Regions from separate parts of the Streptomyces sp. Da 82-17 genome, predicted to be linked through region 3. Evidence: riboswitches for the same ligand, from Rfam matches in the RefSeq annotation. Region 3 holds a riboswitch; each other region holds the start of a gene.
The links. Region 3 has a riboswitch for cobalamin ahead of ACIDOF_RS27990 (energy-coupling factor ABC transporter permease). Riboswitches for the same ligand answer to the same signal wherever they lie in the genome.

Region 1: it holds a riboswitch for cobalamin, as region 3 does, so the genes downstream of both, ACIDOF_RS03255 (cobalamin biosynthesis protein) here and ACIDOF_RS27990 (energy-coupling factor ABC transporter permease) in region 3, are expected to answer to the same signal.
Region 2: it holds a riboswitch for cobalamin, as region 3 does, so the genes downstream of both, ACIDOF_RS01755 (ribonucleoside-diphosphate reductase subunit alpha) here and ACIDOF_RS27990 (energy-coupling factor ABC transporter permease) in region 3, are expected to answer to the same signal.

Annotation. Positions count from the first base shown of each region.
Region 1 covers NZ_JBJURH010000002.1:58,620-63,284, reverse strand. Annotated here, with positions in the region: gene ACIDOF_RS03260 (cobyric acid synthase) at 1-1,442, opposite strand, end outside; gene ACIDOF_RS03255 (cobalamin biosynthesis protein) at 1,439-2,503, opposite strand; cobalamin riboswitch at 2,635-2,754, opposite strand; gene ACIDOF_RS03250 (hypothetical protein) at 2,913-3,134, opposite strand; gene ACIDOF_RS03245 (anion permease) at 3,172-4,467, opposite strand.
Region 2 covers NZ_JBJURH010000001.1:381,226-385,890, reverse strand. Annotated here, with positions in the region: gene ACIDOF_RS01760 (ribonucleotide-diphosphate reductase subunit beta) at 1-200, opposite strand, end outside; gene ACIDOF_RS01755 (ribonucleoside-diphosphate reductase subunit alpha) at 275-2,641, opposite strand; cobalamin riboswitch at 2,774-2,915, opposite strand; gene ACIDOF_RS01750 (YbdD/YjiX family protein) at 3,006-3,194, opposite strand; gene ACIDOF_RS01745 (carbon starvation CstA family protein) at 3,194-4,665, opposite strand, start outside.
Region 3 covers NZ_JBJURH010000019.1:135,631-140,295, forward strand. Annotated here, with positions in the region: gene ACIDOF_RS27975 (HAMP domain-containing sensor histidine kinase) at 1-553, shown strand, start outside; gene ACIDOF_RS27980 (response regulator) at 732-1,376, shown strand; gene ACIDOF_RS27985 (hypothetical protein) at 1,433-2,218, shown strand; cobalamin riboswitch at 2,295-2,495, shown strand; gene ACIDOF_RS27990 (energy-coupling factor ABC transporter permease) at 2,524-3,231, shown strand; gene ACIDOF_RS27995 (energy-coupling factor ABC transporter substrate-binding protein) at 3,228-4,019, shown strand; gene cbiQ (cobalt ECF transporter T component CbiQ) at 4,026-4,665, shown strand, end outside.

The sequences.
Region 1 (4,665 bases), on a different contig from region 3:
AGCGCGTCCGTGTCGGCATGCTCCTCGATGAGATCTCCCAGCCGGTCCAACTGCTCCTCGCGCAGCGAGCCGAAAGACGTGTCCGGGGCGGGCACGAAACGGCGCCCCGCCGTCCGCGCGACCTCCCGCAGGAACGCCCGCCGGAACCCGTCGGACTCCAGGGAGCCGTGCCAGTGGGTGCCCCACACGGCGCCGACGCGGCACCCGTCGAGGAACGGCTCGCCGCCTTCGACGGTGGCGACGCCGTGATGGATCTCGTACCCCTCGACCCGCTCGCCGAGGGCCGAGCCCACGGGCCGGGCCAGGGTCTTCTCGCGCGCGAACCGCACCCGTACGGGCAGCAGTCCGAGCCCGTCGACGGCCCCGGCGCGGGACTCGACGTCGTCCTCGATGTGCGCGCCGAGCGCCTGGAAGCCGCCGCAGATGCCGAGCACGGGGCGGCCCTCGGCGGCGCGGCGGGCCAGGGCGTCGGCGAGGCCGCGCTCCCGCAGCCACGCAAGTGCCTTGACGGTGCCGCGCGTTCCGGGCACGACGACCAGGTCCGCGTCGGCGAGCTCCTCGGCCCGGTCCACGAACCGCACGACGACTCCGGGCTCGGCGGCGAGCGCGTCCACGTCGGTGAAGTTGGACATCAGCGGCACCGCGCACACCGCGACCCGCAGCACGTCCGCGCCGACCGGCGGCGCGACGACGGACTCCCGCACGGCGCCGCGCAGCGACACCCGCAGGCCGTCCTCCTCGTCGATGCCGAGCCCGTGCGCGTACGGCAGAACTCCGTACGTACGCCGGCCGGTGAGCTTCTCCAGCATGTCGAGGCCGGGTTCGAGCAGCGTCACGTCGCCGCGGAACTTGTTCACCAGGTACCCGGCGACCAGCGCCTGATCGGCCTCGCTGAGCAGCGCCGTCGTACCGAAGAACGACGCGAAGACCCCGCCCCGGTCGATGTCGCCGACCACGACGACGGGGAATCCGGCGGCGCGCGCGATGCCCATGTTCACGATGTCGGTGCGCCGCAGATTGATCTCGGCGGGACTGCCCGCGCCTTCGCAGATCACCGCGTCGTACGTGCTGCGCAGTTCGGCGAGGCAGTCGGTGACGGTGCCGAGCAGCTGCTCCTGCCGCCCGCCGTGGTAGCCCCGCGCGCTCATCTCGCCGACCGGCTTGCCCATCAGGACGACCTGGCTGCTGCGGTCCCCGCCGGGCTTGAGCAGCACGGGGTTCATCAGCGCGCTCGGCTCGACCCGGGCGGCCTGCGCCTGCATGGCCTGCGCCCGCCCGATCTCGGCGCCCTCGCGTGTGACGAACGAGTTCAGCGACATGTTCTGCGCCTTGAACGGCGCGACGGACACACCCCTACGCGCCAGCCACCGGCAAATCCCGGCGGTGACGACGCTCTTACCCGCGTCCGAGGTCGTCCCGGCAACGAGAAGTCCACCACTCATGAGGTCCAGTCCCTCTTCCTCCACCGCTGTGGGCAGGCGTTCCGCAGGGCGATGGGGGTCCCCCCTGCTCGAGCGGAGCCGAGAGCTCGGGGGAGGGTGGGCACAGCCCCACGTGCCGGGCGCCCTGAAGTCAACGCCCAGACGGACCGCGCAAGAGCACAAGCACCGAGTGCAAGCCAACTCACCCGCCGAGAAAGCCGAACCGCCCGTTCGACATCGGCCACGTCGACGGCCCGCCCCGAGGCGTTGAGGACCGGCCGATGCTCGACCCGCCCCCCGTACGACAACGTCCCCCCGAGCCGCACCCCCAACGCCCCGGCGAACGACGCCTCGACGGGCCCGGCGTTCGGGCTGGGATGCTTCCCGGCGTCCTCCCGCCAGGCCCGCACGGCGGCGCGCGGCGAGCCCCCCGTCAGCACCGCCAGTCCAGCGGTCAGCCGAGCCCCGGCCCACCCCGCGACGTCGTCGAGCCGCGCGGAGGCCCACCCGTACCGCCGGTACCGGGGCGACTTGTGGCCGACCATCGCGTCGAGCGTGTTCACGGCCCGGAACCCGACGAGCCCGGGCACTCCGCCGACGGCGCCCCAGACGAGCGCGCCCACGACCGCGTCGGACGTGTTCTCGGCGACGGACTCGACGACGGCACGCGCGATCCCGTCCGCGTCGAGTGCCTGCGGGTCGCGGCCGCAGAGGTGGGGGAGGCGGGCGCGGGCGGCCTCGATGTCGCCCGCGGCGAGCGCGTCGCCGACGGCGCGGGCCTCCCGGCCGAGCGAGGTCCCGCCGACGACGGCCCAGGTGGCGGCCGCGGTCAGGGCGACGGACGCGGCGGGGGAGCGGCGTACGGCGGCGGCGGACAGGGCGGCGGCGCCCACGGCGCCACCGACGCAGACGGCGGTGTGCAGGGCGCCCCACCCGCGGTGGTCCCGCCACAGCACCCGCTCGACGGCGCCCGCGGCACGGCCGAACGCGGCGACCGGATGGCCCCGGCGGGGATCGCCGAGCAGCAGGTCGCCGAGCAGGCCGGCGGCGGCGCCGTACGCGAAGACGCGATCGGCACGCACCTCAGATCGCCGTCACGCCTCGACGGAACAGGACACTCGTACAGGTCGTACGGGTCGTACGGGACGGGCCGGAGGCGTCCGGACGGCAGCCGCTCATGGGGTTGTTGTCCTCACTCAGGGTCCGCGCCCTGGTTCGACGTGAACGGCGGCGGGAGTTCCTGGCTCCCGGGGTCTGCACCCCGGTGACAGTGGCGGGACCGCGCCGGATTCGCACCGGCTTCCTCTCCTGACCGCCGTAATGGCTCGGGGAAGTCCACCACGCCCGACAACGCCCGTCAACTCCGCTTTGACCTGCGACGGAAGAGTGTGCGCAGGCCCACAGACGGAGGCCGGACGGTGCCACACGAAACCGCCCCGCCGCGGCCCTCGGAAGGACCGTGACGGGGCGGTTCGCCCTATGCGTGCAGCGTCAGCTGACGATCAGGAAGATCCCGTACGCCACCGCGGCCGCGCAGAGCGCGAAGCAGGCGTACGCGCCCGTGCGGGCGAGCGGCGCGGAGCCGCCCTGTGCGGTGGCCGCCTCCTGCTTGGAGAGGCCGACGATGCCGAGGGTGAACAGCCCCACGAGGGCGACCGTCGCCACGAGGCTGACGCCGAAGACGGAGCCGAGCGCCGCCCAGTCGATGTCGATCATGAGTGTTCCTTAGCTCGCTGGTCCGGTCGCCGGATCAGACGGTCGCACCGGCGGGCCGCGCGGAGTCCGCGGCGGCACCGGCCTGGGCCGGTATGGAGGGCTCCGCGTCCTCCGCCTCCTCGGCGGCGGTGGTGCCGGCCGGGGGCGGGGTGACGGCGGCGATGGCGGTGGTCACGACGCCCGCGGGCTCCGTGTCGTCCGCCGGGACGGAGCGGTCGCCGGAGGTGACGTCGTCCGCGTTGACGTTGTGGTGGTCGACGACCTGGCGGCGGGAGACGAGCCAGATCCCGGCGCAGGAGCCGACGAGGAAGACGGTGACGGCGGCGATGCCCCAGGCGCCCTGGCGGGCCACGAACTCCGCGGCGGCGGCGACGAGTCCGGCGGCCGGCAGGGTCAGGCCCCACGCGACGAACATCCGGGTCGCGGTCGACCAGCGCACGACGCCGCCCTTGCGGCCGAGGCCCGAGCCCATGACGGCGCCGGAGCAGGAGTGCGTGGTGGAGAGCGAGAAGCCCAGGTTGGACGAGGAGAGGATGACCGCGGCGGCCGAGGTCTGGGCGGCGAAGCCCTGCTGCGGCTGGAGGTCGGTGAGGCCCTTGCCCATGGTGCGGATGATGCGCCAGCCGCCGAGGTAGGTGCCGAGGGCGATCGCGAGACCGGCGGAGACGATGACCCAGACCGGCGGGTTCGAGCCGGGGGCGAGGGCGCCGCCGGCGACCAGGGCGAGGGTGATGATGCCCATCGTCTTCTGCGCGTCGTTGGTGCCGTGCGCGAGGGAGACCAGACCGGCGGAGGCGATCTGCCCCGCCTTGTAGCCCTTGGCGCTCGACTGCTCGCCGACGTTCTTGCCGAGCTTGTACGTCAGCCGGGCCGCGAGGAAGGCGGCGATACCGGCGACCAGCGGCGCGGCGACCGCAGGGATGAGCACCTTGGTGACGACGACGCCGCCGTTGACCCCGCTGATGCCGATGGACGCGACGGTCGCACCGATCAGACCGCCCATCAGCGCGTGCGAGGAGCTGGACGGGAGGCCGACCAGCCAGGTGAGCAGGTTCCAGAGGATGGCGCCGACGAGCGCCGCGAAGATCACTTCAGGCTGGATGCCGTCTTCTCTGACCAGTCCGCTGGAGATGGTCTTGGCGACCTCGACCGAGAGGAACGCTCCGACGAGGTTCAGCACGGCGGACATGGCCACCGCAGCCTTGGGCTTCATAGCGCCGGTCGAGATGGTCGTGGCCATCGCGTTGGCGGTGTCGTGGAAACCGTTCGTGAAATCGAACACGAGAGCTGTCACGATCACAATCGCGAGCAGCAGCGTGATGTGTTCCATTTACCCAGGCAATCGTTCGACGTCATTGGCTCGTGGAACGTAGGCAACCTGAGTGAACGGAAAGTGAACTGGGGCGGGCCTCGCGGTGTCCCGGGTGGGCTGCTTGTGGGCACACATCCGGCGGCATGGATTCCCCTTGCTCCTCCGGCTGTTCGACCGACCCGCCCCCAGGCCCGGAATTGCAGCCTCCACCAGCCT
Region 2 (4,665 bases), on a different contig from region 3:
TTGTAGAGCGTGAGCACCAGGTTGTTCGCGACGATCGAGTCGCCGGTCGCGAAGAACGCGACGAGCCGGCCGATCATGTGCTGCTCGCCGGGTGAGAGCTTCGCGAGGTCGGCGACGTCCGAGTGGAGGTCGACCTCCTCGACGGTCCAGGTGTTCTTGATGGCGTCCCGGTAGCGCTCGTAGAAGTCGGGGTAGCGCATGGGGCGCAGGGTCAGCTCGAAGCCGGGGTCGAGCAAGTTTTTAGATGTTGCAGTCTTGGGACGGTTTTCGCTGGTCACTGGCAGGCCTCGCAGGACTCGGGGTTTTCCAGGGAGCAGGCGACGGCCTCGGGGGCGGCGGCCTGCGCGGGGACGGGGGTGGCGGCGCTCTGCGAACCGGCCGCGCGGGCGATCCGGGTCGCGGGGCGTGAGCGCAGGTAGTACGTGGTCTTGAGGCCCGACTTCCAGGCGTACGCGTACATCGAGGAGAGCTTGCCGATGGTCGGCGTCTCCAGGAACAGGTTCAGGGACTGCGCCTGGTCGAGGAACGGGGTGCGGGCGGCGGCCATGTCGATGAGGCCGCGCTGCGGGATCTCCCAGGCCGTGCGGTACAGCGCGCGCACCTCCGCGGGCAACCGACTGAAGCCCTGCACCGAGCCGTTGGACTCGCGCAGCGCCTCCCGGGTCTGCGCGTCCCACAGGCCGAGCCGCTTCAGCTCGGCCACCAGGTAGGCGTTGACCTGGAGGAACTCGCCGCTGAGCGTCTCGCGCTTGAACAGGTTGGAGACCTGCGGCTCGATGCACTCGTAGACACCGGCGATGGACGCGATGGTGGCGGTCGGCGCGATGGCGAGCAGCAGCGAGTTGCGCATGCCGGTGGCGGCGATCCGCGCCCGCAGCGCCGCCCAGCGCTCGGGCCAGTGCAGTTCCACGTCGTAGTGGTCGGGGTGCAGCACACCCCGGGCCGTACGGGTCTGCTCCCAGGCGGGCAACGGGCCGTTGCGCTCGGCGAGTTCGGCGGACGCCTCGTACGCGGCGAGCATGATGCGCTCGGCGATCCGCGTCGACAAGGCGCGGGCCTCGGCCGAGTCGAACGGCAGCCGCAGCTTGAAGAACACGTCCTGCAGACCCATGGCGCCCAGGCCCACGGGCCGCCACTTGGCGTTGGAGCGGCCGGCCTGCTCGGTCGGGTAGAAGTTGATGTCGACGACCCGGTCGAGGAAGGTCACGGCGGTACGGACGGTGGCGTCCAGACGCTCCCAGTCGATGTCCTGCGAGCCGGGGTCCACGAACGCGCCGAGGTTCACCGAGCCCAGGTTGCAGACCGCGGTCTCGCCGTCGTCCGTGACCTCCAGGATCTCGGTGCACAGGTTCGAGGAGTGCACGGTGTTGCCGGGTTCGGCGGTCTGGTTGGCGGTGCGGTTGGCGGCGTCCTTGAACGTCATCCAGCCGTTGCCGGTCTGGGCGAGCGTGCGCATCATCCGCCCGTACAACTCCCGCGCGGGCAGCGTCTTCCGGGCGAGCCCGGCGGCCTCGGCCTTCCGGTAGGCGGCGTCGAACTCCTCGCCCCACAGGTCGACGAGCTCGGGCACGTCGGCGGGGGAGAACAGCGACCAGGTGCCGTCCTCCGCGACCCGGCGCATGAACGCGTCGGGGATCCAGTGCGCGAGGTTGAGGTTGTGCGTACGGCGGGCGTCCTCGCCGGTGTTGTCCCGCAGCTCCAGGAACTCCTCGATGTCGGAGTGCCAGGTCTCCAGGTAGACCGCGGCCGCGCCCTTGCGCCGGCCGCCCTGGTTGACGGCGGCCACGGAGGCGTCGAGCGTCTTGAGGAACGGCACGATGCCGTTGGAGTGCCCGTTGGTCCCGCGGATCAGCGAACCCCGGCTGCGGATCCGGGAGTACGAGAGGCCGATGCCACCGGCGTGCTTGGAGAGGCGGGCGACCTGGTGGTAGCGGTCGTAGATGGAGTCGAGCTCGTCGAGCGGGGAGTCGAGCAGGTAGCAGGACGACATCTGCGGGTGCCGCGTACCGGAGTTGAAGAGCGTCGGCGACGACGGCAGGTAGTCGAGGCGGCTCATCAGGCCGTAGAGGGCGGCGATTTCGTCCACCGCCCGGGTGCTCTCGTCCTCGGCGAGGCCGGCGGCGACGCGCAGCATGAAGTGCTGCGGCGTCTCGATCACCTTGCGGGTGAGCGGGTGGCGCAGCAGGTAGCGGCTGTGCAGAGTGCGCAGGCCGAAGTAGCCGAAGCGGTCGTCGGCGGCCGGGTCGATCAGCGCGTCCAGCCGGGCGGCGTGGGCCCGTACGAACTCCGCGGTGCGGTCGGCGATCAGGCCCTCGCGGTGGCCCACGGCGACGGACTCGGTGAAGCGGGCGACGCCCTGCGAGGCGGCCTCGTCGGCGATGGCGCGGGTGAGGAGGCGGGCGGCGAGCCGGGAGTAGGCGGGGTCCTCGGAGATCAGGCCGGCGGCGGCGTCGGTGGCGAGGTCGCGCAGCTCCGCCGCGTCCGAGCCCGCGTGCCGGCCGCGCAGCGCGGCGGCGGCGACCCGGCCGGGGTCGGTGTCGGGCAGGTCGGCGGTCAGCTCGGTCAGGGTCCGCAGCAGCGCTGTTCCGGGGGCGTCTTCGGCTTCCCGGCCCGTCTCCGCCTCGGCTGGCGCGATGGTCACGTGGGGGCACTCCCTCGCTCGGCTCGGGGCCAGGCGGGCGGGAGTGGGCGCACGGCAGGCCCGTACGGCACACCGCGGCGCGTCCACCGGCCCATTCCGCGAGGCCCGGACGTCATCGGCACCCGGACCGGACGGCACGGGTGCGCCGTCGGCAGGTCATCGGACTCGACGGGTACGCGAAAGCGCACCGATACACCGTTGCGGGACAGTTCCGGATTCGCACCGGATTCCCCTGCGGCGACAGCGAGGACGAGCATACATGTGGTGGGCGATGCTCGCGGCTGCCCCCATATGTTGTGTCGTACGACGGAGGGGCGGTACGGGACCGTGGTCCCGTACCGCCCCTCCGAGCGGACGTCGGCGCTCAGCAGCAGCGGAAGCCCTCGCGGGGATCCGCCTCGCGCTCGTCCATCCGCTTGCGCTCGAACTCGCGGCGGCTCAGGACCTCCGCGTCCGGGTCGCAGGCCCGGGCGTGGGCGACGTACCGGTCGTACACCGCCTCACCCGAGAGCTCGCGCCACCAGTAACGGACCTTTCCCGCAAGGGAGTTCATCAGCGGGCCCCGGAGCTCGCGGGCACGCCGCCGTCGCCCTCGCCGGCACCGCCCGCGCCCGCCGCGGCGAGCTCGGCCTTCTCCTCCTTGGTCGCCCACAGCCCGGCCGGGGCGACCACCTTGGACTCGACGTACGGCGCCTCGGTGAGCTTCGCCGACTCGGGGTCGCGGACGGCCTTGACGCAGACCCGGGCCGCGTCCGCGAGGACGATCAGGATGAGGACCGCGAACAGGATCGAAAGGACGCCGTCCACCGTGGAGTTGGTGACCACGGTGTGCATGTCGTCCATCGACTTGGCGGGCGGCAGCACCTTCCCGGCGTCGATGCCGTCCTGGTACGTCGAGCGCTGGGCGAAGAAGCCCACCTTCGGGTCGTCCGAGAACACCTTCTGCCAACTCGCGGTGAGCGTCACGGCCGCGTCCCACAGCAGTGGAATGCCCGTCACCCAGGCCCACTTGAGGCGGCCGGACTTCACCAGGAGCGTGGTGCAGACGGCGAGCGCGACGGCGGCCAGGAGCTGGTTGGCGATGCCGAACAGCGGGAACAGCTGGTTGATGCCGCCCAGCGGGTCGTGCACGCCGACCCACAGGAAGTAGCCCCAGCCGCCGACGACGATCGCGCTGGTGACCCAGACGCCCGGCTTCCAGCTGACGTCGCGCAGCGGCTTGTAGACGTTGCCGAGGGTGTCCTGCAGCATGAACCGGCCCACGCGGGTGCCCGCGTCCACGGTGGTGAGGATGAACAGCGCCTCGAACATGATCGCGAAGTGGTACCAGAACGCCTTCAGTCCGGCGCCGCCGATCACCGCGGAGAAGATCTCCGACATGCCGAGCGCGAACGTCGGGGCGCCACCCGTCTTGGACAGCAGCGACGGCTCCTCGACGGCCTTGGCCGCGGCCGTCAACTCCTCGGCGGAGATGGAGAATCCGAGCCCGTTGACCGCCTGCGAGGCCGACTCGACCGTCGTGCCGAGGAAGCCCGCGGGCGAGTTGACCGCGAAGTAGAGGCCCGGCTCGATGATGCACGCCGCGATGACCGCCATGACGGCCACGAACGACTCGGTGAGCATGGAGCCGTAGCCGACGAGGCGGACCTGCGTCTCCTTCTGGATCATCTTCGGCGTCGTACCGGAGGAGACCAGGGCGTGGAAGCCGGAGAGGGCGCCGCAGGCGATGGTGATGAAGACGAACGGGAAGAGCGAGCCGGCGAAGACCGGGCCCGTGCCGCTGGTCGCGAACTCGGTGATCGCGGGCATCTTCAGCGTCGGCAGCGCGATGACGACGCCGAGGGCGAGCAGCACGATCGTGCCGACCTTCATGAACGTCGACAGGTAGTCGCGCGGCGCCAGCAGCATCCACACCGGAAGCACCGAGGCCAGGAAGCCGTACGCCACCATCCAGATGACCAGCGTGCCCGGCTCCAGCGTGAACGTCTCGGCGAGCGAGGAGTCCGCGACCCAGGAGCCGGAGA
Region 3 (4,665 bases):
CACCGTGGTTCTCCTCGGCCTCAAGACCGCCGCCGACCACGCCCCGCTCGAGCTGCGCGCCGCGCTGCACCACGTGCAGGAGACCACCCGCGGCAACCTCGACGAGATCCGCCGCATCGCCCGCCGGCTGCGCCCCGGCGTACTGGAGGAGCTGGGCCTGGCGAGCGCCCTGCGTGCCCTGGCCGCCGAGAACAGCACCCCGGACCGGCTGACCGTACGCCACGATCTCGACGCCGACCTGCCGCAGCTCGGCCCGGACGAGGAACTGGTCCTGTACCGGGTGGCGCAGGAGAGCCTGACCAACATCGTCCGCCACTCCGGCGCCCGGCACGCCCGCCTCAGCCTGCGCCGCGGCACGGCGGGGAGCGCCGGGACGCTGACCCTGTCGGTCCGGGACGACGGGCGCGGCATCGGCGGCGCGGCCGAGGGCGCCGGTATCCGCGGCATGCGGGAGCGGGCGCTGCTGATCGGCGCGGACCTGACGGTGGGCCCCGGCCCGGACGGCGGCACCGAGGTACGGCTTCGGGCGCCGCTGCGTGAGAGGAGCAACTGAGCACGTGACCTTGCCGACTCCAGCCCCGGGCACCCCGGGCACCCCACCCGCCCCCACGGGCCCGCCCGGCCCCGGCACTTCGGCGGCGCCCACGGGCCCGCCTGCCCCGGGCGCCCGGCCCGACCCTGGCGCCCGGCCCGACCCGACGGACCACCCGGCCGCGCCCCGCCCCACCCGCATCCTTCTCGCCGACGACCACGCGCTCGTACGCCGGGGCGTGCGGCTGATCCTGGACAGCGAGCCCGATCTGACGGTCGTCGCGGAGGCCGGGGACGGCGCCGAGGCCGTCGAGCTGGCCCGGGCGGAGGCCCCCGACCTGGCGGTCCTCGACATCGCGATGCCCCGGCTCACCGGTCTGCAGGCGGCCCGTGAACTGTCCCGGCTGCTGCCGCGGACCCGCATCCTGATGCTGACGATGTACGACAACGAGCAGTACTTCTTCGAGGCGTTGCGCGCCGGGGCGTGCGGGTACGTCCTGAAGTCCGTCGCCGACCGGGACCTCGTCGAGGCGTGCCGGGCGGCGATGCGGGACGAGCCGTTCATCTACCCGGGCGCCGTGAACGCGCTGATCCGGAACTTCCTCGACCGGGCCGCGGACGGCGACGCCGACCTCCCGGCGCGTACGCGGACGATCACGGACCGCGAGGAGGAGATCCTCAAACTCGTCGCCGAGGGCCACACCTCGCAGCAGATCGCCGACCTGCTCTTCATCAGCCCGAAGACGGTCGAGCGGCACCGCGCCAACCTGCTGCAGAAACTCGGCCTGCGCGACCGCCTCGAACTCACCCGGTACGCGATCCGCTCGGGCCTGATCGAACCCTGAGGCCACCGCGCCCAGCACCGAACTTCCGCGCGGGGGCCGCCGGTTAAGGTGCGCGCATGTCCAACTCCCCCGCGTACGGCGGTTTCCGGACGGGCGCCGTGTGGGCCGGGGCCGGGATCGCCTTCGGTGCGGTCGTGCTCGGCTCGGCCGTGGCGCTGTTCGGGATGCTGGAGTTCGACGAGCGGTGCGCCCACGGGATGATCACGGGCCCGGGCCGGTTCGAGCGCGCGCGGTACGCGGCCTATCCCCCGGCCACCGTCTGCGAGTTCACGGGCGGCGAGGTCGCGTCGGTCGGCGGTTCGGGGGTGCTGTCCGTGCTGCTGTGGGCGGCCATGGCGGTGTTCGTGGGGTGCGTGCTGCTCGCCCTGGTCGCGGAGTGGTTCGAGCCGCCCCTCGACACGGGGGCGAAGGCGGGCCGGGGGCCGGGGCTGCTTCGGGGCGGGGCGGCGGTCGTGCCGAGGTCGCGGGCCGAGCGGCTGCGGCGCGCGCTGACCGCGCTGTTCGTGACCGGCTCGGCGTTCCTGACGTACTACGCGCTCGTGGCTTGGCGGCTGTTCACGGGCCCGTCGTCGGTCTGCTCGTCGGGCGCCGACTGGGGCTCGAACCCGCCGCGCACGCTCACGTACAGCTTCTTCCCGCCGCAGGCCACCTGCCGGTACACGAGCGGGACGACAGAGCGGCTCAACCCCGACTGGGCGGCGCACCTGGCCGTCCTCCTCGCGGTCCCCGTGCTGCTCGCCGCGGTCGGACTCGCCCTCGCCGTGCGCCGGGCCCGGCAGACGGTCCGCGCGGCGCGAGCCGCGGAAGCCGCACGCGCCGCGGAAGCCGCGCGAGCTGTCTGAACCGCCCGAGCCGCCTGACCCCGGCGTGCGGGGAGGTCGCGCGCGCTGGGCGCGACCGGGACCCGCTGTTGTCAACCTTCCGGGTACGCAATATGGTCACCAGGCCTTGGTGTTCGGGAAATCCGGTGTGATGCCGGTGCGGCCCTCGCCACTGTGATCGGGAAGTCCGGCTCCAGCCCCCTGCGGGCGGCCACTGGGCGCGCGAGCGCCCGGGAAGGCGGAGTCCGGGCGGTACGACCCGTCAGCCAGGAGACCGGCCAAGGCACGTTGCCATCCACGAGGTGCTGGAGAGGGTCTGCTGAGCCATGCACATAGCCGAAGGTTTTCTGCCACCGGCACACGCGGTCGCCTGGAGCGTCGCGTCCGCCCCGTTCGTCGTCCAGGGAGTGCGCTCCCTCACCCGTGAGGTCAGGGAACACCCCGAGAGCACACTGCTCCTCGGCGCCTCCGGGGCCTTCACGTTCGTCCTGTCCGCCCTCAAGATCCCCTCGGTGACGGGCAGTTGCTCGCACCCGACGGGCACGGGCCTCGGCGCGATCCTGTTCCGCCCGCCCGTCATGGCCGTGCTCGGCACGATCACCCTGCTCTTCCAGGCGCTGCTGCTCGCCCACGGCGGGCTCACCACGCTCGGCGCCAACGTCTTCTCCATGGCGGTCGTCGGCCCCTGGGCCGGGTACGGGACGTACCGCCTGCTCAAGCGGTACGACGTGCCGCTGATGGTCGCCGTGTTCTCCGGGGCGTTCGTCGCCGACCTGTCGACGTACTGCGTCACCAGCGTCCAGCTCGCCCTGGCGTTCCCGGACCCGGGCAGCGGATTCCTCGGCGCGCTGGCCAAGTTCGGCTCGATCTTCGCCGTCACGCAGATCCCGCTCGCCGTGAGCGAGGGCCTGCTCACGGTTCTGGTGATGCGGCTGCTCGTGCAGTCCAGCAGGGGTGAACTCACACGGCTCGGCGTGCTGTCGGGCAAGCCGAAGCAGACCAGCGAGGCCGGGACGGGGGCGAGCGCCCGATGAGCCGCAACGCGAAGATCAACGCCGTCCTGCTGCTCGCCGTGGCCGCCCTCGCGACGCTGCCGCTCGCGCTCGGCCTCGGCGACCACAAGAAGGAACCGTTCACGGGCGCCGACGCCCAGGCGGAAACCGCGATCACGGAACTGGCCCCGGAGTACGAGCCCTGGTTCTCCCCCTTGTACGAACCCCCGTCCGGCGAGGTCGAGTCGGCCCTCTTCGCCCTGCAGGCAGCCATCGGCGCCGGCGTCCTGGCGTACTACTTCGGCCTCCGCAGGGGCCGCCGCCAGGGAGCGGAACGAGCAACGGCGGTTTCGGCTGCGGCGGTTGAGGCCGTTGAGGCGGGTGCGGTCGAGGAGCGGCCGACGGAGCCCGGTCGGCCCAAGGCGGCAGGACAGGCGGAGGCAACCCGCGCTGGAGCGGGCCAGGCGGAGGCAACCCGCGCTGGAGCGGGCCGGGCAGGGGCGAGCCGCGCGGAGGCCGACCGGACGGAGGTTCGCCGGTCCGGGGCGATCGGCCCGGCCGGGACGGGTGGCGCCGAAGCCGCCCCGTACGAACCGGGTCGCGCCGAAGCCGCCGCGCCCGAGGCAATTCGGCCGCAGCCCAGGAACGCCGCCGAAGCCAGCCAAGGCACCCCAGCCACCCATGCCGACCGGACGGCGGCCGCTCGAAGCGAAGGCGTGCGGTCGGAGCCCGACGAGGCCGGAGCCGGAGAAGCCGAAGCCTCCCCGGTGGCGCCCCGCCGAGCCGAAGGCGATCCGGCGCCCCGCCGTGCCCAGGGCGAAGGGGTCTGACGGGTCGTGTTGCCCATTGATGTGGCGGCGCACAGCAGTTGCTGGCGTCGGCGGCACCCCCTGGACAAGGCCGTGCTCGGGCTCGGGCTGACCGTGCTCGCCGTGTCGCTCCCGCCGTGGCCGGGCGCGGCGCTCGTGAGCGTGGCCGCGCTCACGCTGCTGCTGGGTCCCGCGGGTGTGCCGCCGCGGAAGCTGTGGCGTGCGTATCGCGTCCCGCTCGGGTTCTGCGTGACCGGCGCCCTGACTCTGCTCGTCCAGGTCGGCGGCCCGGACGGCCTGTTGGGGCTCGCGGACGACGGTCCGGCACGCGCGGGTGAGCTGCTCCTGCGTACGTCGGCCGCCTCGCTCGGCGTGCTGCTGCTCGCCTTCACCACGCCCATGTCGGACCTGCTGCCCCGCCTCGTCCGGGCCGGCGTGCCCGCGCCGGTGGTGGACGTGGCCCTGGTGACGTACCGGATGAGCTTTCTGCTGCTCGACTCCATGAGCCGGATCCGGCAGGCGCAGGCCGCTCGGCTCGGGCACACCACCCGCGCGGCGGCCTGGCGTTCCCTCGCCGGGCTCGGCGCGACGGCGTTCGTGCGCGCCTTCGACCGGGCGAGCCGACTGCAGGCCGGGCTCGCCGGGCGCGGCTACGACGGGACGCTGC